DNA from 4 places in the Enterobacter sp. C3_dUdeg genome. Region 3 is predicted to be linked to each of the others. Evidence: predicted binding sites of a transcription regulator. Region 3 holds the regulator's gene; each other region holds the start of a gene.
What was found. The regulator CRP, encoded in region 3, controls carbon source genes, mostly activating them, when cyclic AMP is high. The targets are predictions, from matches to a motif close to ATGTGANNNNNNTCACAT.
Positions count from the first base shown of each region.

Region 1: a site for CRP is predicted at 5,049-5,066, ahead of deoC (deoxyribose-phosphate aldolase). Genes of this name have one in related genera too.
Region 2: a site for CRP is predicted at 5,696-5,713, ahead of focA (formate transporter FocA). Genes of this name have one in related genera too.
Region 4: a site for CRP is predicted at 3,710-3,727, ahead of AC27FC_RS00105 (YfcZ/YiiS family protein). Genes of this name have one in related genera too.

Region 1 covers NZ_BAAKFX010000003.1:218,647-226,532, forward strand. Annotated here, with positions in the region: gene lplA (lipoate--protein ligase) at 1-520, shown strand, start outside; gene deoD (purine-nucleoside phosphorylase) at 582-1,304, opposite strand; gene deoB (phosphopentomutase) at 1,430-2,653, opposite strand; gene deoA (thymidine phosphorylase) at 2,707-4,029, opposite strand; gene deoC (deoxyribose-phosphate aldolase) at 4,139-4,918, opposite strand; gene AC27FC_RS11045 (YjjI family glycine radical enzyme) at 5,181-6,728, shown strand; gene AC27FC_RS11050 (YjjW family glycine radical enzyme activase) at 6,703-7,563, shown strand; gene AC27FC_RS11055 (TatD family hydrolase) at 7,558-7,886, opposite strand, start outside.
Region 2 covers NZ_BAAKFX010000004.1:131,249-139,134, forward strand. Annotated here, with positions in the region: gene aroA (3-phosphoshikimate 1-carboxyvinyltransferase) at 181-1,464, opposite strand; gene serC (3-phosphoserine/phosphohydroxythreonine transaminase) at 1,534-2,622, opposite strand; gene AC27FC_RS12730 (DUF421 domain-containing protein) at 2,785-3,477, opposite strand; gene ycaO (30S ribosomal protein S12 methylthiotransferase accessory factor YcaO) at 3,605-5,365, shown strand; gene focA (formate transporter FocA) at 5,772-6,629, shown strand; gene pflB (formate C-acetyltransferase) at 6,681-7,886, shown strand, end outside.
Region 3 covers NZ_BAAKFX010000005.1:39,146-47,031, forward strand. Annotated here, with positions in the region: gene AC27FC_RS14010 (ABC transporter ATP-binding protein) at 1-377, shown strand, start outside; gene AC27FC_RS14015 (hydrolase) at 490-1,512, shown strand; gene AC27FC_RS14020 (YheU family protein) at 1,509-1,727, shown strand; gene AC27FC_RS14025 (phosphoribulokinase) at 1,758-2,627, shown strand; gene AC27FC_RS14030 (OsmC family protein) at 2,694-3,098, opposite strand; gene crp (cAMP-activated global transcriptional regulator CRP) at 3,410-4,042, shown strand; gene AC27FC_RS14040 (YccS/YhfK family putative transporter) at 4,100-6,187, shown strand; gene argD (bifunctional acetylornithine/succinyldiaminopimelate transaminase) at 6,184-7,404, opposite strand; gene pabA (aminodeoxychorismate synthase component 2) at 7,492-7,886, opposite strand, start outside.
Region 4 covers NZ_BAAKFX010000001.1:19,100-26,985, forward strand. Annotated here, with positions in the region: tRNA gene AC27FC_RS00085 (tRNA-Arg) at 1-59, opposite strand, end outside; gene AC27FC_RS00090 (formate/nitrite transporter family protein) at 135-1,064, opposite strand; gene mlaA (phospholipid-binding lipoprotein MlaA) at 1,380-2,132, shown strand; gene fadL (long-chain fatty acid transporter FadL) at 2,177-3,460, opposite strand; gene AC27FC_RS00105 (YfcZ/YiiS family protein) at 3,833-4,117, shown strand; gene fadI (acetyl-CoA C-acyltransferase FadI) at 4,396-5,706, shown strand; gene fadJ (fatty acid oxidation complex subunit alpha FadJ) at 5,706-7,853, shown strand.

The DNA of each region.
Region 1 (7,886 bases), on a different contig from region 3:
GAATCCGGATAAGAAAAAGCTCCAGGCCAAAGGAATTACCTCCGTGCGCGGCCGCGTGGCAAATCTGGTGGAACTGCTGCCGGGAATTACGCACGAGCAGATTTGCGATGCGATCCGTGACGCGTTCTTTGAACATTACGGCGAGCGCGTGGAAGCAGAAGTCATCTCCCCTGACAAAACCCCGGACCTGCCCAACTTCGCCGAAACCTTCGCCCGCCAGAGCAGCTGGGAATGGAACTTCGGTCAGGCTCCTGCCTTTTCCCATCTGCTGGACGAGCGTTTCACCTGGGGCGGCGTGGAGCTGCATTTTGACGTGGAGAAAGGCCATATCACCCGCACGCAGGTGTTTACCGATAGCCTGAACCCGGCACCGTTAGAGGCGCTGGCGGCACGTTTGCAGGGCTGTTTGTACAGGGCGGATATGCTGCAGCAGGAATGCGACGCGTTGATCGGGGATTTTCCGGAGCAGGAAAAAGAGCTGCGGGAGCTGTCGGCGTGGATTGCACAGGCCGTGCGCTAGGTACTGTCTGGTGCCCTCACCCCGGCCCTCTCCCGCAGGGAGAGGGAGGGAAGAGACAGAATTACTCTTTATCGCCCAGCAGAACGGATTCCAGCGCGATTTTGATCATGTCGTTGAAGGTGGTCTGGCGCTCGGCAGCAGTGGTCTGCTCGTGGGTACGGATGTGGTCAGACACGGTGCAGATGGTCAGCGCTTTCGCACCAAACTCAGCCGCGACGCCGTAGATACCCGCCGCTTCCATTTCCACGCCCAGGATGCCGTATTTTTCCATCACGTCGAACATCTCGCCGCCGTCCGGGGCATAGAACAGGTCAGCAGAGAAGATGTTACCCACGCGCGCTTCAACGCCCAGCGCTTTTGCCGCGTCAACCGCGTCACGCACCATGCCGAAGTCAGCAATCGCCGCGAAGTCATGGTCTTTGAAACGCATGCGGTTAACTTTGGAATCGGTGCAGGCACCCATACCGATAACGATGTCGCGCAGCTTAACGTCCATACGGACCGCGCCGCAGGAGCCAACGCGGATGATTTTCTTCACGCCGAAGTCGGTGATCAGCTCTTTGGTGTAGATAGAGCAGGATGGGATACCCATGCCGTGGCCCATAACGGAAATTTTGCGGCCTTTATAGGTACCGGTGAAGCCCAGCATGCCGCGAACGTTGTTCACTTCACGCACGTCTTCCAGGAAGGTTTCTGCAATGTGCTTCGCGCGCAGCGGGTCGCCCGGCATCAATACGACGTCAGCGAAATCACCCATTTCTGCGTTAATGTGAGGAGTTGCCATCTTCAGTTCCTTTTACATTGTTGTTTTTGCCGGGTGGCGGCTACGCCTGACCCGGCCTACATTCTGTTCTCCCTCTCCTTGTGGGAGAGGGTCGGGGTGAGGGCATCAGGCCGCACCCAATCCGTTTAGAACATGGCCTTGCCATATTCCATGTCAGACGTACCAAAGTATTTCGCCAGGGTCTGGCCGATGTCCGCGAAGGTTTCACGGTGACCGAGCGAGCCCGGCTTCACTTTCGGGCCGTACACCAGCACCGGAATGTGCTCACGGGTGTGGTCGGTACCGGTCCAGGTTGGGTCACAGCCGTGGTCCGCGGTCAGAATCAGAATGTCATCTTCACCCACCAGCTCCATCAGCTCCGGCAGACGGCGGTCGAACAGCTCAAGACCCGCTGCATAGCCCGCAACGTCGCGACGGTGGCCCCAGGAGGAGTCGAAGTCCACGAAGTTGGTGAAGACGATAGTCTTGTCGCCCGCTTCTTTCATCTCTTTGATGGTGGCATCGAACAGCGCATCCAGACCGGTGGCTTTCACTTTTTTGGTGATGCCGCAGTTGGCGTAGATATCTGCGATTTTACCCACGGACACCACGTGGCCGTCTTTCTCTTCAACCAGCTTCTGCAGTACGGTCGGTGCCGGTGGCTCAACGGCCAGGTCATGACGGTTACCGGTACGCTGGAAGTTACCCGCTTTGTCGCCCACAAACGGACGCGCGATCACACGGCCAATGTTGTAGCCGCCTTCGGTCAGCTCTTCACGGGCGATTTCGCACAGCTCGTAGAGTTTATCCAGACCGTAGGTCTCTTCATGGCACGCAATCTGGAACACGGAGTCAGCAGAGGTGTAGAAAATCGGCTTGCCGGTTTTCATGTGCTCTTCGCCGAGCTGATCCAGAATCACGGTACCGGAAGAGTGGCAGTTACCGAGGTAGCCCGGCAGGTTGGCACGCTTCACCAGCTTATCGAGCAGCTCCTGCGGGAAGCTGTTTTCGTGATCGGAGAAATAACCCCAGTCGAACAGCACCGGCACACCGGCGATTTCCCAGTGGCCAGACGGGGTGTCTTTACCGGAGGAGAGCTCGTGAGCCCAGGCGTAGGCGCCCACGACTTCCGCGTTGCCGTCCATACCGGCTGCGATTTTACCGGTAGAACCTTCATGCGCTTTCACCAGACCAAGGCGGGTCAGGTTAGGTAGAGTCAGAGGGCCTTTACGACCGTTGTCCGCTTCGCCTTTTGCACAGGCTTCCGCGATATGGCCCATGGTATCGGAACCCACGTCACCAAAACGTTCTGCATCTTCGGTTGCGCCGATGCCGAATGAGTCCAGCACCATAATAAATGCACGTTTCATAATTGTTCTCCGTACGTAGTGCTTCAAAAATTATCGATCAGATCAGTATACCGCTATTCGGTGATACGGCGATAGACAGTCGGTGTGGTTTCCGGCGCTTTATCGTCAAGCGTAATTGCCGCTTTCACCGCTTTAGCCGCTTCCTGCCAGCTGGCTTCGTCTTTCGCGTGGATCACCGCAAGCGGACGTTGACCGTCAACGCTGTCGCCCAGACGGGCCATATCGGTAAAGCCGACGCTGTAATCAATGGTGTCTGACGCCTGACGACGGCCGCCGCCCATCGAGACCACCGCCATACCCAGCGCACGGGTGTCCATTGCAGAGACATACCCTTCGCTATCGGCATACACCGCTTTGCTAAGCGTCGCGGTTGGCAGGTATTTCGCGTAGTTTTCGACGAAATCGGTCGGGCCTTTCTGGGCTGCAACCATGCGGCCGAAAATATCCGCCGCTTTGCCGTTATCCAGCACCGCCTGCAGTTTCGCGCGCGCTTCCGCATCATCTTTGGCCAGCTTGCCGGAGATTAACATCTCAACGCACAGCGCCATGGTGACGTCGAACAGACGCGGGTTGCGGTATTCACCGGTGAGGAACTGTACCGCTTCACGCACTTCGACGGCGTTACCGGCGCTGGACGCCAGCACCTGGTTCATGTCGGTGAGCAGCGCGGTGGTGCGCACGCCCGCGCCGTTGGAGACGCCAACGATCGCTTCGGCAAGCGCAGCAGAAAGTTCATAGGTCGGCATAAAGGCGCCGCTGCCGACCTTCACGTCCATCACCAGCGCGTCCAGCCCTTCTGCCAGTTTCTTCGCCAGGATAGAGGCGGTGATCAGCGGGATGGAGTCAACGGTCGCGGTGATGTCGCGGGTCGCGTAGAAACGCTTGTCTGCCGGAGCAAGAGAGCTGGTCTGGCCGATAATCGCCACACCAACATCTTTAATAATGTCGCGGAAGCGGTTGTCGTCCGGGAAGATATCGAAGCCCGGAATGGCTTCCAGTTTGTCGAGCGTACCGCCGGTGTGGCCCAGGCCGCGCCCGGAGATCATCGGGATGTAACCGCCGCAGGCTGCAACCATTGGGCCGAGCATCAGAGACGTCACGTCACCCACGCCGCCGGTGGAGTGCTTATCCACAATCGGACCGTTAAGGTTGAGGCTTTTCCAGTCCAGAACGGTTCCTGAATCTCGCATCGCCATGGTCAGCGACACGCGCTCAGGCATCGACATATCGTGGAAGAAAATGGTCATCGCCAGAGCCGCAATCTGCCCTTCTGAGACGGTGTTATCACGAATGCCGTTGATGAAGAAGCGGATCTCTTCATCGCTTAATGCATGACCATCACGTTTTTTACGAATAATTTCTTGTGCGAGAAACACGGTAACCTCCATGCGGAATCGGGGGAGTTGTGGCGGGTGGCGCTACGCTTACCCGCCCTACGATCCTGTCGACCGGATGAGCGAAGCGTCATCCGGCATTGTCTGGCAATCAGTAGCTGCTTGCGCTCTTACCGTCGCCGTGACCCAGCGCTTTCAGCAGGCTGGCCAGCAGGCTGGACGCACCGAAGCGGTAGTGACGGGAATCGGCCCAGTCGGCGCCAAACAGTTCGTCGGCAATCGCCAGGAACTGCTGCGCGTCTTCAGCAGTACGCACGCCGCCCGCAGGTTTGAAACCAACGGTTTTGGATACGCCCATGTCGCGGATCACTTCCATCATGATGCGCGCGCTTTCCGGGGTCGCATTCACCGGCACTTTACCGGTAGAGGTTTTAATGAAATCCGCACCGGCTTTGATGGAGATTTCAGACGCCTTACGAATCAGCGCCTCTTCTTTCAGCTCGCCGGTTTCGATGATCACTTTCAGCAGCACATTTGCCGCCGCGCACGCGTCTTTACAGGCTTTCACCAGGTCAAAACCGACCTGCTCGTTGCCGGCGATCAGCGCACGGTACGGGAACACAACGTCAACTTCGTCTGCGCCGTAGGCAATCGCCGCGCGGGTTTCTGCCAGCGCAATCTCGATATCGTCGTTGCCATGCGGGAAGTTAGTTACGGTTGCAATACGCACGTCCGGCGTACCCTGCGCTTTCAGAGTCTTACGGGCAATCGGGATAAAGCGCGGGTAGATACAGATGGCTGCGGTGTTACCCACCGGCGTTTTCGCCTGATGGCACAGGGCGATGACTTTTTCATTGGTGTCGTCATCGTTCAGGGTGGTCAGGTCCATCAGTTTCAACGCGCGCAGGCTGCTTGCAGTTAAATCGGTCATAACATTCTCCAACGGCAGTGCCGTATAAATTTTACCTTGCGGGTCTGTGAGTATTCTAACATTCACCCGCATCCACACTTCGACATTCATCACAGTTAATGAAAACTGCATACAAATTTGCATTACTGTAATGAGATCTTCTTCAAACTTTAGCGCGTAAATTGCTGACTAAAGCAGCGATACCCCCTGTCGGATCAAAAGCCCCGACAGGCTGGCTTTCTACAATCCGTTCATCATCCGCAGAACACTCAAGGAAGCGACTATGCCCCACTCCAGCCCCGACGCCCTGCAACAACGTTGCCAGCACATTGTGACAAGCCCGGTGTTAACCCCGGAACAAAAACGTCATTTTCTGGCGCTGGAAGCGGAGAACAACCTGCCTTACCCGGCACTTCCTGAGGCCGCACGAGCCGCGCTGGACGAGGGGGTTATCTGCGACATGTTCGAAGGCCATGCGCCTTACAAACCCCGTTACGTTCTGCCGGATTACGCAAAATTTCTGGCTAACGGTTCAGAGTGGCTGGAGCTGGAAGGCGCGAAAGATCTCGACGACGCCCTCTCGCTGTTAACCATCCTCTACCATCATGTTCCGTCCGTCACATCGATGCCGGTCTATCTCGGTCAGCTTGATGCGATATTGACCCCACATGTTAGAATTCTAACACAAGAAGAGATCGATAGCCGAATAAAACGTTTCTGGCGCTATCTCGACCGTACGCTGCCGGATGCGTTTATGCACGCAAACATCGGGCCTGAAGATACGCCCGTCACGCGCGCCATTCTGCGTGCCGATGCAGAGCTGAAGCAGGTCGCGCCGAACCTGACCTTTATCTACGATCCCGATATCACCCCACATGATTTGCTGCTTGAGGTGGCGAAAAACATTTGTGAATGCAGCAAACCGCATATTTCTAATGGCCCGATGAATGATAAAATTTTCACAAAAGGCCGTTATGGTGTGGTGAGCTGTTACAACTCCCTGCCGCTTGCAGGCGGCGGCAGCACCCTGGTGCGCCTTAACCTCAAAGCCATTGCTGAACGCAGCGCATCCATTGACGACTTCTTCACCCGCACGCTCCCGCACTACTGCCAGCAGCAAATTGCCATCATCGATGCACGCTGCGGTTTCCTTTACGAGCAATCTGGCTTCTTTGAGAATAGCTTCCTGGTAAAAGAGGGGCTGATTGATGCGGAACGGTTTGTACCCATGTTTGGCATGTACGGCCTGGCGGAAGCGGTCAACGCGCTCTGTGAGAAAGCAGGAATAGCGGGACGCTACGGAAAGGATGAACAGGCCAACGCGCTGGGCTATCGCATCAGCGAGCAGCTCGCGGCGTTCGTTGAAAGCACGCCGGTGAAGCACGGCTGGAAGCATCGCGCGATGCTTCACGCGCAGTCGGGGATCAGTTCCGATTCGGGCACCACGCCGGGCGCGCGCCTGCCTTACGGCGACGAGCCGGATCCCATCAGCCATCTGCTGGCCGTTGCGCCGCATCACAAACACTATCACTCCGGAATCAGCGATATTCTCACCCTGGAGGAGACGGTCAAACGCAACCCGCAGGCGGTGGTTCAGCTTTGCCTGGGCGCGTTCAGGGCCGGTATGCGTGAATTTACCGCCAACGTAGCGGGTAACGATCTGGTCCGCGTGACCGGCTACATGGTTCGCTTGTCGGACCTGGAGAAATACCGGGAAGCCGGATCGCGCACCAATACCACGTGGCTGGGGGAAGAGGCCGCACGCAATACCCGTATTCTGGAACGTCAGCCGCGCGTGGTTAGCCATGAACAGCAGATGCGCTTTAGTTAGTCAGGTCATTCCTTTTTCCTGCGTGGACGGGCCGGGCAGCCGCCTGGCGCTGTTCCTGCAGGGCTGCAACCTGCGCTGTAAAACCTGCCACAACCCGTGGACGATCGGCCGCTGCAACGACTGCGGGGACTGCGTGCCCCACTGCCCGCACGACGCGCTGACGATTCAGGCCGGACGCGTCTGGTGGCAGGAGAATGACTGCCAGCAGTGCGACACCTGCCTGCATTTGTGCCAGCAGCAGGCAACGCCTATGGCGCACCGCTTCAGCGTGGAAGAGATCCTCACTCAGGTCCGCAAATCCGCACCGTTTATCGAAGGGATCACCGTCAGCGGCGGCGAAGCCACAACGCAATTGCCGTTTTTGATCGCCCTGTTCACCGCGATCAAAGCCGATCCCGCCCTGCGTCACCTCACCTGCCTGGTAGACAGCAACGGTCTGTTAAGCGAAACCGGCTGGCAAAAGCTGCTGCCGGTACTGGATGGCGCAATGCTGGATCTGAAGGCGTGGGGGAACGAGCATCACCGTTTCCTGACCGGACGCGAAAACCCGCAGATCAAGCAGAGCATCCGCTGGCTGGCAGATCGTCACCGTTTGACGGAACTCCGCCTGCTGGTGATTCCGGAGCTGTGTGATTATCTGGAACATCTCAAACCGCTAACGACCTTTATCCACGGGCTTGGAAATGTTCCGGTACGCATCAACGCATTTCATGCGCATGGCGTTTACGGTGAGGCTGCGTCGTGGCGCAGCGCCACGCCCGAGGACGTTGAACCGCTGGCGCGGGCGCTGGAAAAACAGAAGATAACGGTGATTCGTCCGGCACTTTACCTATAGCGTGATGCCAAATACCGAACGGGTATTTTCCAGCAGCGCATCGGCAATCACCTCTTCAGGCTCTTTTCGCAGTTCACACAGGGTGGTAAACACGCGCGCCGCCTGTTCCGGGCGATTCGGCTGGCCCTGAAAACCATTCAGCGGCATATCCGGCGCGTCGGTTTCCAGCAGAAGCGCCGACAGCGGCAGCTGGGCCATCACGTCACGGGTTTTACTGGCGCGCGGATAGGTAATGGTGCCACCGACGCCGATTTTATAGCCCAGCTCAATAAAACGCTGCGCCTGCTGCAGGCTGCCGGAGAAACCGTGTACGACGCCCCTGC
Region 2 (7,886 bases), on a different contig from region 3:
TCTCCTTAAATAAGGCATACCGTTTACATGAACGCCGCGCATTATACGCGCCAACGTGCGCAACTGTTACCTTTGCGTGCAAATTACGGAATGATTGAAGCAGAGTGTAGAAGAAATGAGCGGAGGTGTTCGTAATGAAGCGTAAGCAAATGCCGCATCGGGCGATGCGGCAAGGCGTTATCAGGCCAGCGTGCTAATGCGTGCCAGCTGTTCGAAGTAGTCCGGGAAGGTTTTCGCGGTACATTTCGGATCAAGAATGGTGACAGGCGTGTCTGACAGCGCCACCAGCGAGAAGCACATCGCCATGCGGTGATCGTTGTAGGTGCCGATTTCCGCAAACTGCAGTTTTGCCGGAGGGGTCACGCGAATGTAGTCTTCGCCCTCTTCCACCTCGGCACCGACTTTTCGCAGCTCTGTCGCCATTGCGAACAGGCGGTCCGTCTCTTTTACGCGCCAGTTGTAGATATTACGCAGCGTGGTCGTGCCTTTGGCAAACAGCGCCGCCGTGGCAATGGTCATCGCCGCATCCGGGATATGGTTCATGTCCATGTCGATGGCGTTCAGCTCGCCGTGGGTACAGGAGATGAAGTCATCGCCCCAGGTGACAATGGCACCCATTTTTTCCAGCACGTCCGCAAAACGGATGTCGCCCTGCACGCTGTTACGGCCAATACCGGTCACTTTTACCGTGCCGCCTTTAATCGCCCCCGCAGCCAGGAAGTAAGACGCGGATGACGCATCCCCTTCAACCAGGTAGTTGCCCGGAGACTGGTACTGCTGCGCCCCGCGCACCACGAAGCGCTGATAAGACTGATTTTCCACCTCAACGCCGAAGGTTTTCATCAGGTGCAGCGTGATATCAATGTACGGTTTGGAGACCAGCTCACCTTTAATGGTGATAACCGTATCCTGCGGTGCCAGCGGCGCGGTCATCAGCAGTGCCGTCAGGAACTGGCTGGAAACGCTGCCGTCAACCTCGACGTGACCGCCGGTAAAACCGCCGCGCAGACGCAGTGGCGGATAGTTTTCCTGCTCCAGATACTCAATCTGCGCGCCGCCCTGACGCAGGGCGTCCACCAGGTGACCAATCGGACGCTCCTTCATGCGCGGCTCGCCGGTCAGCACGATGTTGTTGCTCCCCAGGCACAGGGCCGCCGCCAGCGGGCGCATCGCGGTACCCGCGTTGCCCAGAAACAGCTCAAGCTCTTCGCCCGAACGCAGCGCGCCGCCGTTGCCGGTCACTTCGCAGCGGGTACGATCGTCGGAGAGAGTGTAATGAACGCCCAACGCTTTCAGCGCATTGAGCATATGGCGCACGTCATCGCTGTCCAGCAGGTTTGTGAGGACGGTGGTGCCGTTTGCCAGAGCTGCCAGCAGCAAAGCGCGGTTCGAGACACTTTTTGAACCAGGCAGATTAATGGTGCCATCTACCCGCGCGATAGGTTGTAACGTCAGGGATTCCATGAAAACTAAACTCTCAACTCAACATAATAAAAACCCCGCAGGGACGCTGCGGGGGTGAAAAACAGCAAATTAACCGTGACGACGTTCGAAGTCGATCATGAAATCCGTCAGGGCTTTAACGCCTTCCAGCGGCATCGCGTTATAGATGGAGGCACGCATGCCGCCAACGACACGGTGACCTTTGAGCGCATGCAGACCTGCCGCGAAGGACTCTTCCAGGAATACTTTGTCCAGGCTGCTGTCCGCCAACTGGAACGGCACGTTCATGCGGGAACGGTTCGCTTTCGCCACATCGTTGCGGTAGAAATCGCTCTTGTCGATCACGCCATACAGCAGTTCAGCTTTCTGCTGATTGACCTTGTCCATCTGCGCCACGCCGCCGTTTTGCTTCAGCCATTTGAAGACCAGGCCGGAGAGATACCAGGCAAACGTTGGTGGGGTGTTGAACATCGAATCGTTATCGTTCAGCACGGTGTAATCGAGAATCGAAGGACAGGATTTATGTGCTTTACCCAGCAGGTCTTCACGCACAACGACGATAGTCAAACCGGCCGGGCCGATATTTTTCTGCGCGCCCGCATAGATAACGCCGTAGCGGCTGACATCAATTGGCGCAGACAGAATGGTGGAGGAGAAGTCGGCGGCAACCACGACATCGCTACCGAAGTTTGGCGTCTCGTCGATGGCAATCCCGTCAATGGTTTCGTTCGGGCAGTAGTGCAGATACGCTGCGTTATCGGAAAGCTGCCACTCGCTCATTGGCTTCACGGCGCGCAGACCGTCAACGGTCACTTTGGCGTCGATAACATTCGGCGTGCAGTATTTATGCGCTTCTTTAACCGCGCTTGCCGCCCAGTAACCTGCGTCAACGTAGTCAGCCGTCGTTTTATCACCGAGAATATTCAGCGGAACGCCTGCAAACTGGCCGCGTCCACCGCCGTGACAGAACAATACTTTGTAGTTCGAGGGAATATTCAGCAGATCGCGAAAATCCTTTTCTGCCTCTTCCGCCACCTGAATAAACTCTTTACCACGGTGGCTGATTTCCATCACCGACGTACCGAGACCGTTCCAGTCACAGAGTTCCTGTTGAGCCTGTTTAAGCACGTCTGCCGGTAACATTGCCGGACCTGAACTGAAATTAAAGACTTGAGCCATTTCCCCTCACCACGCTAAAAGCCATAAGTTATAACTGTGGATATCGGTTTTATCATTCAGTGACACGCGCCGCAATGTCTAAAACTTATGACCCGCGAAATGTGCCCCGCGTCACACAAAACAATCTGCCGCCTCGCCAGGACAAAACCGACAAAATGGCTGTCAGGTGATGCGTTTGGCCCGGCTAACCTTCGTCCATTCCGGATTTGCACAGCGGGGGCATAATTGACGATCCCCCGGCTGCATCGCGACAACATGGCTACATCTTACGCAAGCATACTCGCCTGATTCCGGTACGGTTCTGAAACGCTCAATGAGCATATCCGGCAGGATACACAGTCCCGGCTTCACCTCGTCGTCAGAATAGTAATAGACGCTGATCTGCCCGTTGGTTTCCATGATCGCCAGACGCACCTGCCCGAGCTGTTCAACGCTGTTCAGGCGAAGCTCCATAAAGAACTCAAACTCGGTCATATTGGCGCTTTGTACATTTTCCCAGGCCAGCTGTCCGTCCTCGACGATCACGACCGGCTTCCCTTCAAGCAGATCTTCCAGCTTTTCGCTTTTCGACATCAGCCACATGACAAGACGGTAAAGTAGCGCCAGTGAGACAAAAACGATAAACACCGGCACCATCGGCACGTCGTCATAAAAGGCGACGTCACCCGCCGCCGAGCCCAGCGTCAGGATGATCAACACCTCAAAGAGCGACATCTGCCGCACGCCTCGGCGGCCGGTGATTTTAAGAAACAGGAAGACGAGGACGAAGGTATACAGGCTGCGCAGCGCCACTTCGCCCAGAAATTCAGGAGGAACTTTATCAAACGCCATCCGCTGGAGATCAAATGCTTTCATTTTTCTATGCCTTAACAGTCAGTTACTGCCACTAAGCATAGCCCAGCCTTTTATTTTCGCCGAAGATAGCACCCGTCACGCAAAACCCGTATCATTGCGCGCTTTACGTACGATAAAAGTGAACGCCATGACTCAAACGTTTATCCCCGGCAAAGACGCCGCTCTGGAAGATTCCATCGCTCGCTTCCAACAGAAACTGACCGACCTGGGTTTTAACATCGAAGAAGCCTCCTGGCTCAATCCGGTACCTCACGTCTGGTCCGTGCATATTCGCGATAAAGACTGTGCCCTGTGCTTTACCAACGGTAAAGGCGCGACAAAAAAAGCGGCACTGGCCTCTGCGCTGGGTGAGTATTTTGAGCGTCTGTCCACCAACTATTTCTTCGCTGACTTCTGGCTGGGCGAAACCATCGCTAACGGCCCGTTCGTTCACTATCCAAATGAAAAATGGTTCCCGCTGACCGAAGATGACGAGCTGCCGGAAGGTATTCTCGACGCGCGCCTGCGTGCCTTCTACGATCCAGACAGCGAAATGACCGCCAGCATGCTGATCGATCTGCAGTCCGGAAACGACGATCGCGGTATTTGCGCCCTGCCCTTTACCCGTCAGTCTGACGAGCAGACCGTCTATATCCCGATGAACATCGTCGGCAACCTGTATGTATCCAACGGCATGTCCGCCGGTAACACCCGCAATGAAGCGCGCGTGCAGGGTCTGTCTGAAGTCTTCGAGCGTCACATCAAAAACCGCATTATTGCCGAATCCATCAGCCTGCCTGAAATTCCGGCAGACGTGCTGGCGCGCTACCCGGGCGTAGTGGAGTCCATCGCCAAGCTGGAAGCCGAAGGTTTCCCAATCTTTGCCTATGACGGCTCGCTGGGCGGTAAGTATCCGGTTATCTGCGTCGTGCTGTTTAACCCGACCAACGGTACCTGCTTCGCCTCATTCGGCGCGCACCCTGACTTCGGCGTGGCGCTGGAGCGTACCGTTACCGAGCTGCTGCAGGGCCGTAGCCTGAAAGATCTCGACGTCTTCACCCCGCCAACGTTTGACGATGAAGAAGTGGCCGAGCATACCAACCTTGAAACCCATTTCATCGACTCCAGCGGTTTAATTTCCTGGGATATGTTCAAGCAGGACGCCGACTATCCGTTCGTGGACTGGAGCTTTGCCGGGACCACGGAAGAAGAGTTCGCCACGCTGATGGCCATCTTCAACGCGGAAGATCGGGAAGTCTACATTGCCGACTACGAACATCTTGGCGTCTACGCGTGCCGCATTATCGTTCCGGGCATGTCCGACATCTACCCGGCTGAAGATCTGTGGCTGGCCAATAACAGCATGGGCGCGCACCTGCGCGAAACGCTGCTGGCTCTGCCGGGCAGCGAGTGGGAGAAAGAAGATTATCTGAACCTGATCGCCCAGCTGGACGAAGAAGGCCACGATGACTTTACCCGCGTACGCGAACTGCTGGGCCTGGCGACCGGTAAAGACAACGGCTGGTATACCCTGCGCATCGGTGAGCTGAAAGCGATGCTGGCCCTGGCGGGTGGCGATTTGGATCAGGCCCTGGCCTGGACCGAGTGGACCATGGAATTCAACCAGTCGGTCTTCTCTGCCGAGCGCACCAATTATTACCGCTGCCTGCAAACCCTGCTGCTGCTGGCCCAGGAAGAGGATCGCGAGCCGCTGCAATACCTGAATGCTTTCGTGCGGATGTACGGAGCTGAGGCCGTAGAAGCAGCCAGTGCAGCCCTGAGCGGCGAAGAGCCGTTCTATGGCCTGCAGGCTGTTGATAGCGATCTGAAAGCCTTCCCGGCGCATCAGTCGCTGCTGAAGGCCTACGAAAAACTGCAGAAAGCAAAAGCCGCTTACTGGTCAAAATAAGCGCACATAACATTACCAGCTGTAGGCGTATTCAATCGTCTGGGCTATATTACGGGGCAATTTCATTGCCCCGTTTTTTATTTTCTTCGGCAATGACTGTTGATTGTAATAATAAAGTTAAACATGGGTAAATATAATAATATTTACCTGGGCTTTACTGTTACTTTTTATGGTAAATACTCCATATTAATTAACTGTGTCAGAGGTGGCTGAACGAAAAAATTCAACTCTTTTCATAACTTTTAAAATTTATTTTTATACGGATAATCAAATACTTACTCCGCATTTGCTGTAAAACCATACACACTGCGGGCCTATAAGCCAGGCGAGATATGATCTATATCAATTTCTCTTCTATAATGCTTTGTTAGTATCTCGTCGCCGACTTAATAAAGAGAGAGTTAGTGTGAAAGCTGACAACCCTTTTGATCTTTTACTCCCTGCTGCGATGGCCAAAGTTGCCGAAGAAGCGGGTGTCTATAAAGCAACGAAACACCCGATGAAGACGTTCTATCTGGCGATCACGGCTGGTGTGTTCATCTCTATCGCTTTCGTCTTCTACATCACCGCCACCACCGGTACTGCCGGAATGCCTTTCGGCATGGCCAAACTGATTGGCGGCATTTGCTTCTCACTGGGTCTGATTCTCTGCGTCATCTGCGGCGCCGACCTCTTCACCTCAACGGTGCTGATTGTCGTGGCAAAGGCCAGCGGAAGAATTACCTGGGGTCAGCTGGCACGCAACTGGCTTAACGTCTACGTGGGTAACCTGGTTGGCTGTCTGCTCTTTGTTTTGTTGATGTGGCTTTCTGGCGAGTACATGACCGCCAACGGTGGCTGGGGCCTTAACGTCCTGCAAACCGCCGACCACAAAATGCACCACACATTTATCGAAGCCGTTGCTCTCGGCATCCTCGCTAACCTGATGGTCTGCCTGGCTGTATGGATGAGCTACTCGGGTCGTAGCCTGATGGACAAAGCCTTAATTATGGTTCTGCCGGTTGCGATGTTTGTTGCCAGCGGCTTTGAGCACAGTATCGCGAATATGTTCATGATCCCAATGGGCATTGTCATCCGCGACTTTGCAAGCCCGGAGTTCTGGACCGCAGTTGGTTCATCCCCGGAAAGTTTCTCTCACCTGACTATTATGAATTTCATTACTGATAACCTGATCCCTGTCACTATCGGGAACATTATCGGTGGGGGTCTGTTAGTTGGGTTGACATACTGGGTCATTTACCTGCGTGGCGACGATCATCATTGATGGTTTTCTCAGGCAGTAAATAAAAAATCCACTTAAGAAGGTAGGTGTTACATGTCCGAGCTTAATGAAAAGTTAGCCACAGCCTGGGAAGGTTTTGCGAAAGGTGACTGGCAGAATGAAGTAAACGTACGTGACTTCATTCAGAAAAACTATACCCCGTATGAAGGTGACGAATCCTTCCTGGCTGGCGCAACTGACGCGACCACCAAGCTGTGGGACAGCGTAATGGAAGGCGTTAAACTGGAAAACCGCACTCACGCGCCAGTTGATTTTGACACCTCCGTTGCTTCCACCATCACTTCTCACGATGCTGGCTACATCAACAAAGCCCTTGAGAAAATCGTTGGTCTGCAGACTGAAGCACCACTGAAACGCGCAATCATCCCGTTCGGTGGTATCAAAATGGTTGAAGGTTCCTGCAAAGCGTATAACCGCGAGCTGGACCCAATGCTGAAAAAAATCTTCACCGAATACCGCAAAACCCACAACCAGGGCGTATTCGATGTTTACACCAAAGACATTCTGAACTGCCGTAAATCTGGCGTTCTGACTGGTCTGCCAGATGCGTATGGCCGTGGCCGTATCATCGGTGACTACCGTCGCGTTGCGCTGTACGGTATCGACTTCCTGATGAAAGACAAGTACGCGCAGTTTGTTTCCCTGCAGTCCGATCTGGAAAACGGCGTAAACCTGGAAGCGACTATCCGTCTGCGTGAAGAAATCGCTGAACAGCACCGCGCGCTGGGTCAGATCAAAGAGATGGCAGCAAAATATGGCTGCGATATCTCTGGTCCGGCTACCAACGCTCAGGAAGCTATCCAGTGGACCTACTTCGGCTACCTGGCCGCTGTTAAGTCTCAGAACGGTGCAGCAATGTCCTTCGGTCGCGTATCCACCTTCCTGGATGCGTACATCGAACGCGACATCAAAGCAGGCAAAATCACCGAGCAAGACGCTCAGGAAATGATTGACCACCTGGTCATGAAACTGCGTATGGTTCGCTTCCTGCGTACTCCTGAATACGATGAGCTGTTCTCTGGTGACCCAATCTGGGCAACAGAATCAATCGGTGGTATGGGCGTTGACGGCCGTACTCTGGTAACCAAAAACAGCTTCCGCTTCCTGAACACCCTTTACACCATGGGTCCTTCTCCGGAGCCGAACATCACCGTTCTGTGGTCTGAAAAACTGCCTCTGAACTTCAAGAAATTCGCCGCTAAAGTGTCCATCGATACCTCTTCTCTGCAGTACGAGAAC
Region 3 (7,886 bases):
GCGATCTGGAAGACTATCAGCAGTGGCTGACGGACGTGCAGAAGCAGGAAAACCAGCCGGAAGAGTCAGCGAAAGACAACGCCAACAGCGCGCAGGCGCGTAAAGATCAGAAGCGCCGTGAAGCGGAGCTGCGCACCCAGACGCAGCCCCTGCGTAAAGAGATTACCCGTCTCGAAAAAGAGATGGAAAAACTCAACGCCACGCTGGCTATCGTTGAAGAGAAGCTCGGCGATAGCGGCCTGTATGACCAGAGCCGCAAGGCTGAGCTGACCGACTGCCTGCAAACCCAGGCGAAGACCAAATCCAGTCTCGAAGAGTGCGAGATGGCGTGGCTCGACGCGCAGGAACAGCTGGAAGCGATGCTGCAGGCTGACTGACTTATTTACCCCGTTTGAAGAGCAGAATCCGTACCGGGTTCGGAAATCCAGCTTAAACGGGGTACAATTCGGAAAGTATCGTAAATTTCCGACAAGAATCAGCATCGCGCTTATGACCCAAATCATTCCATCAGACTTCGACATTGCGGCCGAAGACAGCACTGAGTTCGTGCCTATGCGCGGCGTGGCCAATCCGCATTTGCAGACCATGCTGCCGCGACTGATCCGCCGCAAGGTTCAGTTCACCCCGCACTGGCAACGGCTTGACCTGCCAGACGGTGACTTTCTGGATCTCGCCTGGAGCGAAGCGCCTGAACAGGCTCGCCATAAGCCGCGTCTGGTGGTTTTCCACGGTCTGGAAGGCAGCCTGCACAGCCCGTATGCGCATGGGCTAATTGAGGCGGCAAAAGCGCGCGGCTGGCTCGGCGTGGTGATGCATTTTCGCGGCTGCAGCGGTGAACCGAATCGTCAGAAACGCATTTATCACTCGGGTGAAACCGAAGACGGAACGTGTTTTTTACACTGGCTGCGGGAAAATTATGGCACCGTGCCAACGGCCGCCGTGGGCTACTCGCTGGGCGGCAATATGCTGGCCTGTCTGCTGGCCAAAGAGGGTGAAAGCGTACCGCTGGATGCCGCCGTCATTGTCTCCGCGCCGTTTATGCTTGAGCAGTGTAGCTACCACATGGATAAAGGCTTTTCCCGCGTCTATCAGCGCTACCTGCTCAACCTGCTGAAGGCCAACGCGGCGCGTAAGCTGAAGGCCTACCCGGATACCCTGCCGGTAAGCCTGCGCCAGCTGAAAAAGGTGCGTCGTATCCGCGAGTTCGACGACCTGATCACCGCGAAAATCCACGGCTTCGCCGATGCGATTGACTATTATCGTCAGTGCAGCGCCATGCCGCTGCTCAGCAAGATCACGCAGCCAACGCTGATTATTCATGCCAAAGATGACCCATTTATGGATCATCACTCGATCCCCGCTCAGGAATTCCTGCCCGACAACGTTCACTATCAGTTGACCGAGCATGGCGGCCACGTCGGGTTTATCGGCGGCACGCTGCGCCGCCCGAAAATGTGGCTTGAGGCGCGAATTCCTGACTGGCTGACCCCTTATCTGGACGGTGCAAAATGATTATTCCCTGGCAGGATCTGGCTCCCGAAACGCTCGATAATCTGATTGAAAGCTTTGTATTACGCGAAGGCACCGATTATGGTGAACAGGAACGCTCGCTTGAGCAAAAGGTCAACGATGTTAAGCGCCAGCTGAAAAGCGGCGACGTGGTGCTGGTGTGGTCAGAACTGCATGAGACGGTCAATATCATGCCCCGCAACGCGTTTCACGGCTGATCTTCCACCCTTTTCAGTCAGGGAGTTGCTATGTCTGCCAGACACCCGGTTATTGCCGTTACGGGGTCGAGTGGTGCGGGAACCACCACCACCAGCCTCGCATTTCGCAAGATTTTCGCCCAGCTGAATCTCCGTGCGGCGGAGGTCGAAGGCGACAGCTTTCACCGCTACACGCGTCCGGAGATGGACATGGCCATTCGTAAGGCGCGCGATTCGGGTAAACACATCAGCTACTTCGGCCCGGAGGCCAATGACTTCGGCCTGCTGGAACAAACCTTTATAGAGTACGGTAAGAGCGGCAAAGGGCAGTCCCGCAAGTATCTGCACACCTATGATGAAGCCGTACCCTGGAATCAGGTGCCGGGAACCTTTACCCCGTGGCAGCCGCTGCCGGAACCCACCGACGTCCTCTTTTACGAAGGATTGCACGGCGGCGTGGTCACGCCTCAACACGACGTGGCGCGCCACGTGGATCTGCTGGTCGGCGTGGTCCCTATCGTTAACCTGGAGTGGATCCAGAAGCTGACGCGCGACATGAGCGAGCGCGGCCATTCGCGAGAGGCGGTGATGGACTCCGTGGTGCGCTCCATGGAGGATTACATTAACTTCCTGACGCCGCAGTTCTCCCGCACCCATATCAACTTCCAGCGCGTGCCGACGGTGGATACCTCGAATCCGTTTGCCGCTAAAAGCATCCCGTCGCTGGACGAGAGCTTTGTGGTGATCCATTTCCGCAATCTCGAAGGCATTGATTACCCCTGGCTGCTGGCAATGCTGCAGGGCTCGTTTATTTCACACATGAATACGTTAGTCGTGCCGGGCGGAAAAATGGGGCTGGCGATGGAGCTCATCATGACGCCGCTGGTGGAGCGACTGATGGAAGGGAAGCAGATCGCGTGAGCATGTTCCCTCTCCCTGTGGGAGAGGGTTAGGGTGAGGGCATCAACACGCACGATGCCCCATCAATCACGCCTCGATCACTTCATACGAATGCGTGATTTTTACCGCTTTCTCCAGCATTAACGCCACCGAGCAGTACTTCTCCGCAGACAGGTCCACCGCACGCGAGACCGCCGCGTCTTTCAGCTCTTTACCGGTGACCACAAAGTGCAGGTTAATATGGGTGAACAGGCGTGGCGCCTCTTCGCGACGCTCTGACGTGAGTTTAACCTCACAATCCGTCACGTCATGACGTCCTTTTTGCAGAATCGACACCACATCAATTGCGCTGCATCCGCCTGCCGCCATCAGCACCATTTCCATTGGGCTGGGTGCTTTATCGCCGGAGTTACCGTCCATCAAAATCTGGTGTCCTGACGCGGACTCGCCCAGGAACGTTAAACCTTCAACCCATTTCACGCGCGCTTGCATATTCATTAACTCCAACGTTGCATTTTTGGTGACAGATTACGCGTGCGTTACATTTATCGCAATGGAAGGCGACCTGCATCATGCTGAAGCGAGACACCAGGAGACACGCGGCGAAAGCTATGCTAAAACACTCAGGATGCTACAGTAATACATTGACGTTACACGTGTATGCAGAGGACATCAAACTTTACTGGCTGCGAAACGTTACGGTAGCCGACTTCCCAGGGTATGGGTAAGAATTCGATTGCAACCCCAGAGTCCGGATGCATCTGATGACTCTGGTGACAGCTTATAACAGAGGATAACAGCGCATGGTGCTTGGCAAACCGCAAACAGACCCGACTCTCGAATGGTTCTTGTCTCATTGCCACATTCATAAGTACCCATCGAAGAGCACGCTGATTCACCAGGGTGAAAAAGCGGAAACGTTGTATTACATCGTTAAAGGCTCGGTGGCAGTGCTGATCAAAGATGAAGAAGGGAAAGAGATGATCCTTTCTTATCTGAACCAGGGCGATTTCATCGGTGAACTGGGCCTGTTTGAAGAGGGCCAGGAACGTAGCGCCTGGGTTCGAGCAAAGACAGCATGTGAAGTGGCTGAAATTTCTTACAAGAAGTTCCGTCAGCTGATTCAGGTTAACCCTGACATCCTGATGCGTCTTTCTTCCCAGATGGCGCGCCGTCTGCAGGTCACGTCAGAGAAAGTGGGTAACCTCGCCTTCCTGGACGTTACCGGCCGTATCGCACAAACCCTGTTGAACCTGGCGAAACAGCCAGACGCCATGACCCACCCGGACGGCATGCAAATTAAAATTACCCGTCAGGAAATTGGTCAGATCGTCGGCTGCTCCCGTGAAACAGTGGGCCGTATCCTGAAAATGCTGGAAGATCAAAACCTGATCTCCGCCCACGGTAAAACCATCGTGGTCTACGGAACGCGTTAATTCCGCTTAAACGGCGTGCCATCGCAAGGTGTCACGCCGTTTTTGTCTCTACTCCCCATGTGGCGCAGGCTGATCTATCACCCGGAAGTTAACTACGCACTGCGACAAACGCTGGTGTTGTGTCTTCCTGTGGCCATAGGCCTGATCCTCGGACATCTTCAACAAGGCCTGCTGTTTTCCCTCGTGCCCGCCTGCTGCAACATCGCCGGTCTGGACACGCCGCATAAGCGTTTTTTCAAACGCCTGATCGTTGGTGGCTGCCTGTTTGCGGGCTGTAGCCTCGCCGTACAACTCCTGCTTGCCCGGGATATCCCGCTGCCGCTGATCCTGACCGTACTTGCGATGACCCTTGGCGTCACGGCGGAAATCAGTTCGCTGCACGCTCGCCTGCTTCCCGCCTCGCTGATTGCGGCCATTTTCACGCTGAGCCTCGCCGGGAACATGCCGGTGTGGGAGCCGCTGCTGATCTACGCCTTGGGGACATTATGGTACTGGCTGTTTAACTGGTTTTGGTTCTGGCTGTGGCGTGAGCAGCCGCTGCGTGAATCCCTGAGCCTGCTCTATGTGCAGCTTGCGGATTACTGCGAAGCCAAATACACCCTGCTCACCCAGCATACCGACCCGGAAAAATCCTTACCGCCGCTGCTGACGCGCCAGCAGAAGGTGGTGGATCTCATAAGCCAGTGCTATCAGCAGCTGCATATGCTCGCCGCCAACAAGAACCACGAGTACAAGCGGCTGCTGCGCACCTTCCAGGTCGGGCTGGATCTACAGGAGCATATCTCCGTAAGCCTTCACCACCCGCAGGAGGTGCAAAAGCTGGTCGAGCGCAGCCACGCCGAAGCGGTGATCCGCTGGAACGCGCAGACCGTCTCGGCACGCCTGCGCGTGCTGGCCGATGATATTCTCTATCACCGTTACCCGACGCGCTTTAACATGGACAAGCAGCTGGGCGCGCTGGAGAAAATCGCCCGCCAGCATCCCGATAACCCGGTCGGCCAGTTTGCCGCCTGGCACTTCAGCCGCATCGCCCGCGTGTTGCGCACGCAGCGCCCGCTTTATCCCCGCGACCTGATGGCGGATAAGCAAAAACGGCTTCCGCTATTGCCCGCGCTCAAAAGCTATCTTTCTCTTAAATCGTCCGCTCTGCGCAACGCCGCAAGGATCAGCGTGATGCTCAGTACCGCCAGCCTGATGGGTATGGCGCTGCACCTGCCGAAACCCTACTGGATCTTAATGACCGTGCTGTTTGTCACCCAGAACGGCTACGGCGCCACGCGGGTGCGTATTCTGCATCGGGCTGGCGGAACGCTGGCCGGGCTGATCATTGCAGGCGTGACGCTGCACTTCCACGTGCCGGAAGGCTATACCCTGGCAGGGATGCTGGCGATTACGCTGGTGAGCTACCTGATTATCCGCAAAAACTACGGCTGGGCGATGGTGGGCTTTACGGTGACGGCGGTATATACGCTGCAGTTGCTCACGCTCAATGGCGAACAGTTTATTGTCGCCAGACTGATTGATACCCTGATCGGCTGCCTGATTGCCTTTGGCGGCATGGTCTGGCTGTGGCCGCAGTGGCAGAGCGGGCTGCTGAGGCAGAACGCCCACGACGCGCTGGAAGCCGACCAGCAGGCTATTCGCCTGATCCTGAGCGACGATCCGCAGCCCTCCCCGCTGGCCTATCAGCGGATGAAGGTCAACCAGGCGCACAACGCCCTGTTTAACTCGCTCAACCAGGCGATGCAGGAGCCGGGCTTTAACTCGCACTATCTGGCAGACATGAAGCTCTGGGTGACGCACAGCCAGTTTATCGTCGAGCACATTAACGCCATGACCACGCTGGCGCGCGAGCACACGATGCTGACGCCGGATCTGGCGCAGCGCTATTTGCAGTCGTGTGAAATTGCGTTGCAGAGGTGCCAGCAGCGTCTGGAGTATGACGCGCCGGGCGAGTCGGGCGACTCAAACATTCTGGAAGCGCCGGAGACGTTGACCCACGGGCCAATGAGCACCCTGGAGCAGCATTTACAGCGCGTTCTGGGGCATCTGAACACCATGCACACCATTTCGTCGGTGGCATGGCGTCAGCGTCCGCATCACGGCATTTGGTTAACGCGCCGGCTAAAGCGAACCGAGTATTAGCCTTTTACGATCTTCTCGACCGCTGCGGCAAAGCGGGTTAAACCGTCTTCGATGTCTTTGTCTTCTACCACCAGCGACGGCGCAAAGCGCATCACGTCAGGCCCGGCATTAAGCACCATCACCCCTTCGTGGGCGGCGGCGTGCAGGAAGTCGCGCGCCCGGCCTTTGTACTGCGGCTTCAGCTCGGCGCCAATCAACAGCCCCATCCCGCGAATTTCGCTGAACACATCGTACTGTTCATCAATCTTTTGCAGGTGTTTTACGAACAGCTCGCGCTTCGCGCTCACGGCGTTCAACACCTCCGGCGTGTTGATAATGTCGAATGCGGCACCCGCCACGGCACTCGCCAGCGGGTTACCGCCGTAGGTGGAACCGTGAGAACCGACGTGGAACGCGGAGGCGATCTCCTGCGTCGTCAGTACCGCACTCACCGGGAAACCGCCGCCGAGCGCTTTGGCGCTGGTCAGGATGTCCGGCGTCACGCCGTAATGCATATAAGCGAACAGATCGCCGGTACGCCCCATCCCGCACTGCACTTCATCAAAGACCAGCAGCGCCTGATGCTCGTCGCACAGCGCGCGCAGCCCTTTCAGGAATTCCGGAGTTGCCGCCGTCACGCCGCCTTCCCCCTGGATCGGCTCGACAACAACGGCGCAGGTATGGTCGTCCATGACCGCTTTCACCGCGTGCAGATCGTTAAACGGCACGTGGACAATGTCGGCCGGTTTCGGGCCAAACCCGTCGGAATACTTCGGCTGGCCGCCAACGGAGACGGTAAAGAAGGAGCGTCCGTGGAAGGCATTGTGGAAGGCGATGATTTTGGTTTTGTACGGGCTGTGGCGCGTTGTCGCGTAGTAGCGCGCCAGCTTAAACGCAGTTTCGTTGGCTTCAGTGCCGGAGTTCATAAACAGCACGCGCTCGGCAAAGGTCGCATCGATGATCTTGCGGCCCAGGCGCAGCGCCGGTTCGTTGGTGAACACGTTGCTGGTATGCCACAGGGTTTCGCCCTGGGTTTTCAGCGCCTCAACCAGCGCGGGATGGCAATGACCCAGCGCAGTGACCGCAATACCGCCCGCGAAATCCACATACTCTTTACCCTGCTGATCCCAGACGCGGCTGCCTTTTCCCTTCACCGGGATAAACTCAGCCGGTGCATAAATCGGCAGGATCACTTCATCAAATGTCGCGCGGGTAATTGCTGGTTGTTCAGTTGCCATGTCATGACCATCCATTTTTATGTCACAGTGATTGTGAAAATATAATCACAAAATATGCATAAAAAATCACAGCAAGGCAACAGATATTCAGCGATTGAGGAAATTTGCCAGCAGCGCGTGCCCCTGCTCGCTGAGGATGCTTTCCGGGTGGAACTGCACGCCTTCGAGGTCCCATTCGCGGTGGCGAATCCCCATGATCTCCTGCGTATCGCTCCAGGCGGTCACCTCAAAGCAGTCGGGCAGTGTAGACGGGTCAATCACCAGGGAATGGTAGCGCGTCACGGTTAACGGGTTATTGAGCCCCGTGAATACCCCGGTGCCGGCGTGGGTGACCGGAGAGGTTTTACCGTGCATCACTTTCGCGGCGCGCACGATGGTGGCACCAAACGCCTGAGCAATCGCCTGATGGCCCAGGCAGACACCCAGTATCGGCAGCTTGCCGGCAAAGTGCTGGATCACATCCAGAGAAATACCCGATTCCG
Region 4 (7,886 bases), on a different contig from region 3:
AATCGAACCTGCAACTAGCCCTTAGGAGGGGCTCGTTATATCCATTTAACTAAGGGGACGAGGCGGCACGAGTATAGCCTTATTTACACTTTGCGTTAAGCGCATCGCCGCCTGACTGCTCAAAGAGTCACCATTCAGGTCGATTTTTTTGTCGATTTATCATCATTTTCCCGTGCCTTAAGCTCAGCTTTGCGTTTGTTCGACATGTCGTTACGAATTTGGGCATGGCTTAAAAGCGCGAAGATAAACGTTCCGCCGCAAATGTTTCCTGCCAGCGTCGGAAGGGCAAACGGCCAGAAGAAATCGCTCCAGTGAAGCGTACCGTTAAAGACCAGATAGAGGATTTCAACGGTACCGACCACAATATGCGTGGTGTCCGCCAGCGCAATCAGCCAGGTCATCAATATGATCACCACAATTTTGGCGCTTCCCGCTGAAGGAAACATCCAGACCATTGTGGCGATAATCCAGCCTGAGATGATGGCGTTTGAGAACATCTCGACCGGCGTGTTTTTCATTACGTCCATGCCGATTTTCACAAACGCATCCCGGGTGGGTTCATCAAAGATCGGCATATATTCAAACGCCCATGCCGCGATGCCCGTGCCGATGATATTACCCAGCAGAACCACGCTCCAGAGCCGCATCAATAAACCGAAATTACCGAGTGTGGGGTTTTGCATCACCGGCAGAACGGCGGTCACCGTGTTCTCGGTAAACAGCTGCTGGCGGGCCATGATGACAATAATAAAGCCGAAGGTATAGCCGAGGTTTTCCAGTAAAAATCCACCGGGTACGCCTTCCAGCTGCACATGAAATATCCCTTTCGCAAGCAGAGATGCGCCCATTGAGAGTCCGGCAGCAATGGCTGACCAGAAGAGGGCCATCGCGTCGCGCTCCATCTCTTTTTCACCATCCTGGCGTATATGCTCGTGGATGGCCATTGCGCGGGAGGGGAGGCGATCTTCATCAATTTCTATCTTCTCGCCGCGCGCTTTCTCCTCGCTTTCAATTTCAAGCTCCTCAGTGCTCTCGCCAATTTTTTCTTCGCCTACATCTTTCATATCTGCTCCCGGAGGTTGATCTTTCTGTTAAGCGTAGCGGCTTTTATCGGGATGCCTGTGGGGATGCTCTTAAATTGGCGGCAATGACAACAAAGGTGATACATCTCTTTCAAAGTCATTATAAAATTGCCAGCGAAACGAATTCCAAAAGCCAGGCTATGCTGAGATCAGAGTCACGGTGGTTACTGCCCGTAATTGTGCTCATAGACATCGGTAAACGTGCTGTTACAATCGCTTGCACGTTTACAGACGGAGCGTCAACGGCTCCGTTACGGATGGCAATCAACGATAGCCATACTGAACAGGGAGATATTTATGAAACTTCGGCTGTCGGCGCTTGCGCTTGGCGCGACGATGCTTGTGGGCTGCGCCAGCTCCGGTGAGCAAACGGGACGCTCCGATCCTCTCGAAGGATTTAACCGCTCAATGTATAGCTTCAACTACAACGTACTGGACCCGTATGTGGTTCGTCCGGTGGCAGTAGCATGGCGCGATTATGTTCCACAACCTGCGCGTAACGGGTTAAGTAACTTTACCAGCAACCTCGAAGAGCCTGCGGTAATGGTGAACTACTTCCTGCAGGGCGACCCGTATCAGGGGATGGTCCACTTTACCCGCTTCTTCCTGAACTCCATTCTGGGGATGGGTGGCTTTATTGATGTTGCAGGTATGGCTAACCAGAAACTGCAGCGTGAACAACCGCACCGTTTCGGCAGCACGATGGGACACTATGGCGTCGGGTATGGTCCGTACGTGCATTTACCGTTCTACGGTAGTTTCACCCTCCGTGATGATGGCGGCGATATGGTGGATACGCTGTATCCGGTTCTGTCGTGGCTGACCTGGCCGCTGTCGGTGGGTAAATGGACGGTGGAAGGGATTGAAACCCGCGCGCAACTGCTCGACTCCGATGGTCTGCTGCGCCAGTCTTCTGACCCGTACATTATGGTGCGTGAAGCGTACTTCCAGAATCATGACTTTATTGCCAACGGCGGCAAGCTGAAGCCGGAAGAGAATCCAAACGCGAAGGCGATCGAAAACGAACTAAAAGATATCGATTCGGAGTAAATAAAAAAGGTGAGCAATGCTCACCTTTTTTGATTCCAGCGCGATTAGAACGCGTAGTTGAAGTTCGTACCGAACAGCCAGGCTTTACCTTCAGAGGTAAACTCGTACGGACCTTCCTTGAACGTCACTTTCTGACCGTGCATATAAGATACGCCCGCATCGATGGATGCATTCTCGTTCAACGCATAGGTCGCGCCAGCACTTAACCAGAAGCGGTCCTGATCCGGAATGGAAATGGAACGTTTATCTGCCGGAACCGGGCTGTCGTCAAATGCGATACCGGAGCGGAAAGTCCAGTTCTTATCGTAGTAGTAGGTGGTACCCAACGCTATACGATAGGCGTCGTGGAAGCTTTCGTCCTTATAGAACAGCGTTTGACCATTGGTACCGGTCGCTTTCAGCTCCTGGAACTGACTCCAGCTGGTATAGGCCAGGCTATAGTGAATAGCCCACTGTGGCGCAACGCGGTTGTAACCGGAGACTTCCCACATTTCTGGCAAATGCAGTGACAGTGAACCTGGAACGGTCTGGTTGGACGTTCCCCAAGGAATGGTGGTGCCCGCACCTGGAACCAGATTGTTCACAGGCGTCAGGATACCGCTCTTGTAATCGCCGTCGAAGTCAATTTTCACTTCGGAACGATAGGTCAGGCCCCAACGGTTGTTTTTATCCAGCTCGTACAGGATACCGGCGTTCCAGCCATAGCCCCACTCATCACCTTCAAGACTGGCAATTTTATTGCTGTTTTTAGGCAGGCGAGCGGTCTGTTCCCCGGAATAACGTTCGATCTTCGCATCGGCGTAGACGGCATCAAAGCCCAGGCCAAAACTCCAGTTATCGTTCAGGCGATACGCACCGCTCAGGTTGAGGTTCAGCGTAGTAAGGTCTGTTTTACCGCCGTATTCACCAGCCGGGTAGTTGTTATTGAACTCGGTAGCCAGGCCGTAGTTAGACGTTACCGATGCACCCCAGCCAAACTGTTCGTTGATAGGTGCAACGAAGTGCAGGTTTGGGATCCATGCTGTTGGGGCAATATTGTCTGCTTTAAGGCTCGCACCCGTGTAAGGCGACTTACCAGAAACGTTGACATCAGGATCGATATAAACCGCACCGGCAGAAAAAGTCGGACGATCGAACATCATGATCAACGCGGGGTTACGACTCGCGTTACCCGCATCATCAGCGATAGCGCCTTCCCCGGAATACGCACGGCCAAGGCCAGAGGAAGAAAATTCGTTTAACTGAAAGCCCGCTGACCAGGCGGAAGTGGAGACGAGTGCCACTGCGACTGCCAGCGCAGTCTTGTTGAACAGGGTTTTCTGGCTCATGACCATAACCTCATTGAGTTATTTTTATTCAATAATTGTTACATACCGTAACAGGAGCGCGAAGTGTAGGGTCTGAGGTATGACAGACAAATCAGACCAGTGGCCAGAGTATAGGTCTGACCAGCCGGAATGTTGCAAGTTTGTTTATTAATATTTTCAAACATGTTTCGTGAAACGAGATCTGGTTGGCAAAATTGTGACCATCACGACTCACCCAAAAGGGTGGTTTTTGTTTTAGATCATTTTTTAGTGTGATATTGGTCACTTCTCCGATTTTGCGCCATTAACGGCTGGAGAGCGCCCGCGCCGGGGCGTAAAATATCAGCATCGTGTCTATCTCGCGCGCTGCGCGAATACAGAGGAAATTGAGCTATGAGTAAATGCAGTGCTGATGAAACCCCGGTTTGCTGCTGTATGGATGTTGGGACCATCATGGACAACACCGATTGCACCGCCTCTTACAGCCGTGTATTCACCAACCGTGCCGAAGCGGAAGAGACCCTGACTGCGCTGAGCAAGCGTGCGCGTGACGTTGAATCCGATCCGTGTGAAATCAAGTCTACCTTTACCGAAGTGGAAGGCGGCGTGAAGCTGGACATCGACTTTATCTTCGCCTGCGAAGCAGAAACGCTGATTTTCCAGCTGGGCCTGCGTTAATCTCTGCGGCCTGATGCCCTCACCCCCAGCCCTCTCCCACGGGAGAGGGTGCAAACACTAAAAACGGTAACCTGTGGGTTACCGTTTTGCTTTTTCCTTGCGCACCCGGCAACAAACCGCACAAATGCCTCTGCCATGCAGGGGCATTTTCTTTTTCTTCTCTGTGTTTTAGCTCGCACTTTTTCGTTTCCCCGATTGGCTGAATGTAAAAAAATGGTTAAGACTATTATCAGGTCAGACCACTTTATGTTTGCGAAAATTTTTTACAGGGGAGTGTTATGAGTCAGGCATTACCGCTTATTACCCGTCAGGGCGATCGCATTGCCATAGTCAGTGGATTGCGCACGCCATTTGCGCGTCAGGCAACGGCGTTTCATGGCATACCGGCCGTCGACCTGGGGAAAATGGTAGTGGGGGAGATGCTGGCTCGCAGCGAAATTCCGCCTGAGGTCATCGAACAGCTGGTATTCGGTCAGGTCGTGCAGATGCCTGAAGCCCCCAATATTGCGCGTGAAATCGTCCTCGGTACCGGGATGAACGTGCATACCGATGCCTACAGCGTCAGCCGCGCCTGCGCAACCAGCTTTCAGGCTGTGGCTAACGTCGCTGAAAGCCTGATGGCGGGCACTATTCGCGCCGGGATTGCGGGTGGAGCGGACTCCTCTTCGGTGCTGCCAATTGGGGTCAGTAAAAAGCTGGCGCGCATCCTGGTGGATGCCAATAAAGCCCGCACGACGGGTCAGAAACTCAAACTCTTCTCGCGTTTACGCCTGCGCGATCTCATGCCTGTACCACCTGCCGTCGCGGAATACTCCACCGGCCTGCGCATGGGCGATACCGCCGAGCAGATGGCAAAAACGTACGGCATTACGCGTGAACAGCAGGATGCCCTGGCGCATCGTTCACATCAGCTTGCGGCAAAAGCCTGGTCGGAAGGCAAGCTGGCCGACGAGGTCATGACCGCCTATATTCCCCCCTACCGTGAACCGCTTGCGGAAGATAACAATATTCGCGGCACCTCAACGCTGGCGGATTACGCCAAACTGCGCCCGGCGTTTGACCGCAAACACGGCACGGTGACGGCGGCGAACAGTACGCCGCTGACGGATGGTGCCGCCGCCGTGATCCTGATGACCGAATCCCGCGCGAAGGAGCTGGGCATCACTCCCCTGGGCTATCTACGCAGCTATGCCTTCACCGCAATTGATGTCTGGCAGGACATGCTGTTAGGTCCGGCGTGGTCCACGCCGCTGGCGCTGGAGCGTGCGGGGCTGACGCTGGCTGATTTAACCCTGATCGATATGCACGAAGCGTTTGCCGCGCAAACCCTGGCAAACGTACAGCTGCTGGCAAGCGAGCGTTTCGCGCGCGATGTGCTGGGCCGCGCCCATGCCACAGGCGAAGTGGATCAAAGTAAATTCAACGTGCTGGGCGGCTCTATCGCCTACGGTCATCCATTTGCCGCCACAGGGGCGAGGATGATCACGCAAACTTTACATGAACTCCGTCGCCGTGGCGGCGGGTTTGGCCTCGTTACCGCCTGTGCGGCGGGTGGCCTTGGCGCAGCAATGGTTCTGGAGGCTGAATAATGGATATGCCATCTGCATTTAATCTGACGGTTCGCCTCGATAACGTGGCCGTTATCACGATCGATGTGCCTGATGAAAAGATGAATACCCTGAAGGCCGAATTTGGTGTTCAGGTGCGCGCGATGCTAAAGCAGATCCGCGACAACAAAGCGATTCGTGGTCTGGTCTTTATCTCTGCCAAGCCGGATAACTTTATCGCCGGCGCGGATATCAACATGATCGCCCGGGCGCAAAGCGCTCTGGAAGCCGAAGAGCTTGCGCGTCAGGGCCAGCAGGTCATGGCGGAGATCAACGGTCTGCCGATCCCGGTCATTGCCGCGATCCACGGTGCCTGTCTGGGCGGCGGGCTTGAGCTGGCGCTGGCCTGTCACAGCCGGATTTGCACCGACGATGCGAAAACGATTCTGGGTCTGCCGGAAGTGCAGCTGGGCCTGCTGCCTGGCTCCGGCGGAACGCAACGGCTGCCGCGCCTGGTGGGCGTAAGCACGGCGCTGGAGATGATCTTAACCGGTAAACAGCTGCGTGCCCGCCAGGCGCTGAAAGCCGGTCTGGTCGATGACGTCGTGCCGCAGTCCATTTTGCTGGAGGCCGCCGTTGAGCTTGCGCTGAAAGGGCGTCAGGCAAAACGTCCTCTGCCGGTACGTGAGCGCGTGCTGGCCGGCCCGCTGGGAAGAACGCTCCTGTTCAACATGGTGGGCAAAAAGACCGAACAAAAAACCAAAGGCAATTACCCGGCGGCAAAGCGGATCCTCGAAGTGATCGAGACCGGGCTGTCGCAGGGAAGCAGCAGCGGCTATGCCGCGGAGGCCAAAGCCTTTGGCGAACTGGCGATGACGCCGCAGTCGCAGGCGCTGCGCAGCATCTTCTTCGCCAGCACGGAAGTGAAAAAAGATCCGGGCAGCGAGGCGCAGCCCGCTCCGCTGCGTGCGATTGGCGTACTGGGTGGGGGGCTCATGGGTGGCGGAATTTCTTTTGTTACCGCCAGCAAAGGCAAATTGCCTGTACGAATCAAAGACATTAATCCTAAGGGGATCAATCACGCGCTACAGTACAGCTGGCAGAACCTTGATCAAAAGGTCAAGCGCCGCCATATCAAGGCAAGCGAGCGCGACAAAACCCTGGCGATGATCTCCGGTACGACGGATTACAGCGGTTTTGCTCACCGCGATCTGGTGATTGAAGCCGTGTTTGAAGATCTGGCGCTTAAGCAGCAGATGGTGGCAGACGTTGAGCAACATTGCGCCCCGCATACCATTTTTGCCTCCAATACGTCGTCATTGCCGATTGGCGATATCGCGGCGAAAGCCGCGCGTCCTGAGCAGGTGATTGGGCTGCACTTCTTTAGCCCGGTTGAAAAAATGCCGCTGGTGGAAGTTATTCCGCACGCGACTACCAGTCCGCAAACTGTTGCCACCGTGGTGAAGCTGGCGAAAAAACAGGGCAAAACCCCGATTGTGGTAGCGGACAAAGCTGGCTTCTACGTCAACCGCATTCTGGCTCCCTACATTAATGAAGCAATGCGGTTGCTGACGGAAGGGGAGAAGATTGAGCACGTCGACGAGGCGCTGGTAAAGTTTGGTTTCCCCGTTGGCCCAATCCAACTTTTGGATGAGGTGGGAATAGACACCGGCACTAAAATTATACCAGTGCTGGAAGCTGCATATGGCGATCGTTTTAGCCCACCTGCAAACATTGTTTCTGCGATTTTGAAGGACGATCGCAAAGGCAGAAAAAATGAACGCGGTTTCTATCTTTACGGCGCGAAAGGGCGTAAAAGCAGGAAACAGGTCGACCCTTCGGTATATGGACTCATTTCGACCACAGGTCAGGGAAAACTGTCCGCCGTTCAGTGCGCTGAGCGCTGCGTGATGATGATGCTCAATGAAGCGGCGCGCTGCTTTGATGAGCAGGTGATTAAGAGTGCACGCGATGGTGACATCGGCGCGGTATTTGGCATTGGTTTCCCGCCGTTCCTTGGCGGCCCGTTCCGTTACATGGATACGCTCGGCGCGGGTGAAGTGGTTGCTATCCTGCAACGTCTGGCTTCGCAATATGGTCCACGGTTTACGCCGTGTGACGAATTATTGCAGATGGCGGAACGCGGCCAGACATTTTGGCCTGCAAGGGAAACTGTCCTCGTAAGCTGAGGTCAAAGAAGGGTAAATCCTGAAGTGAATGGA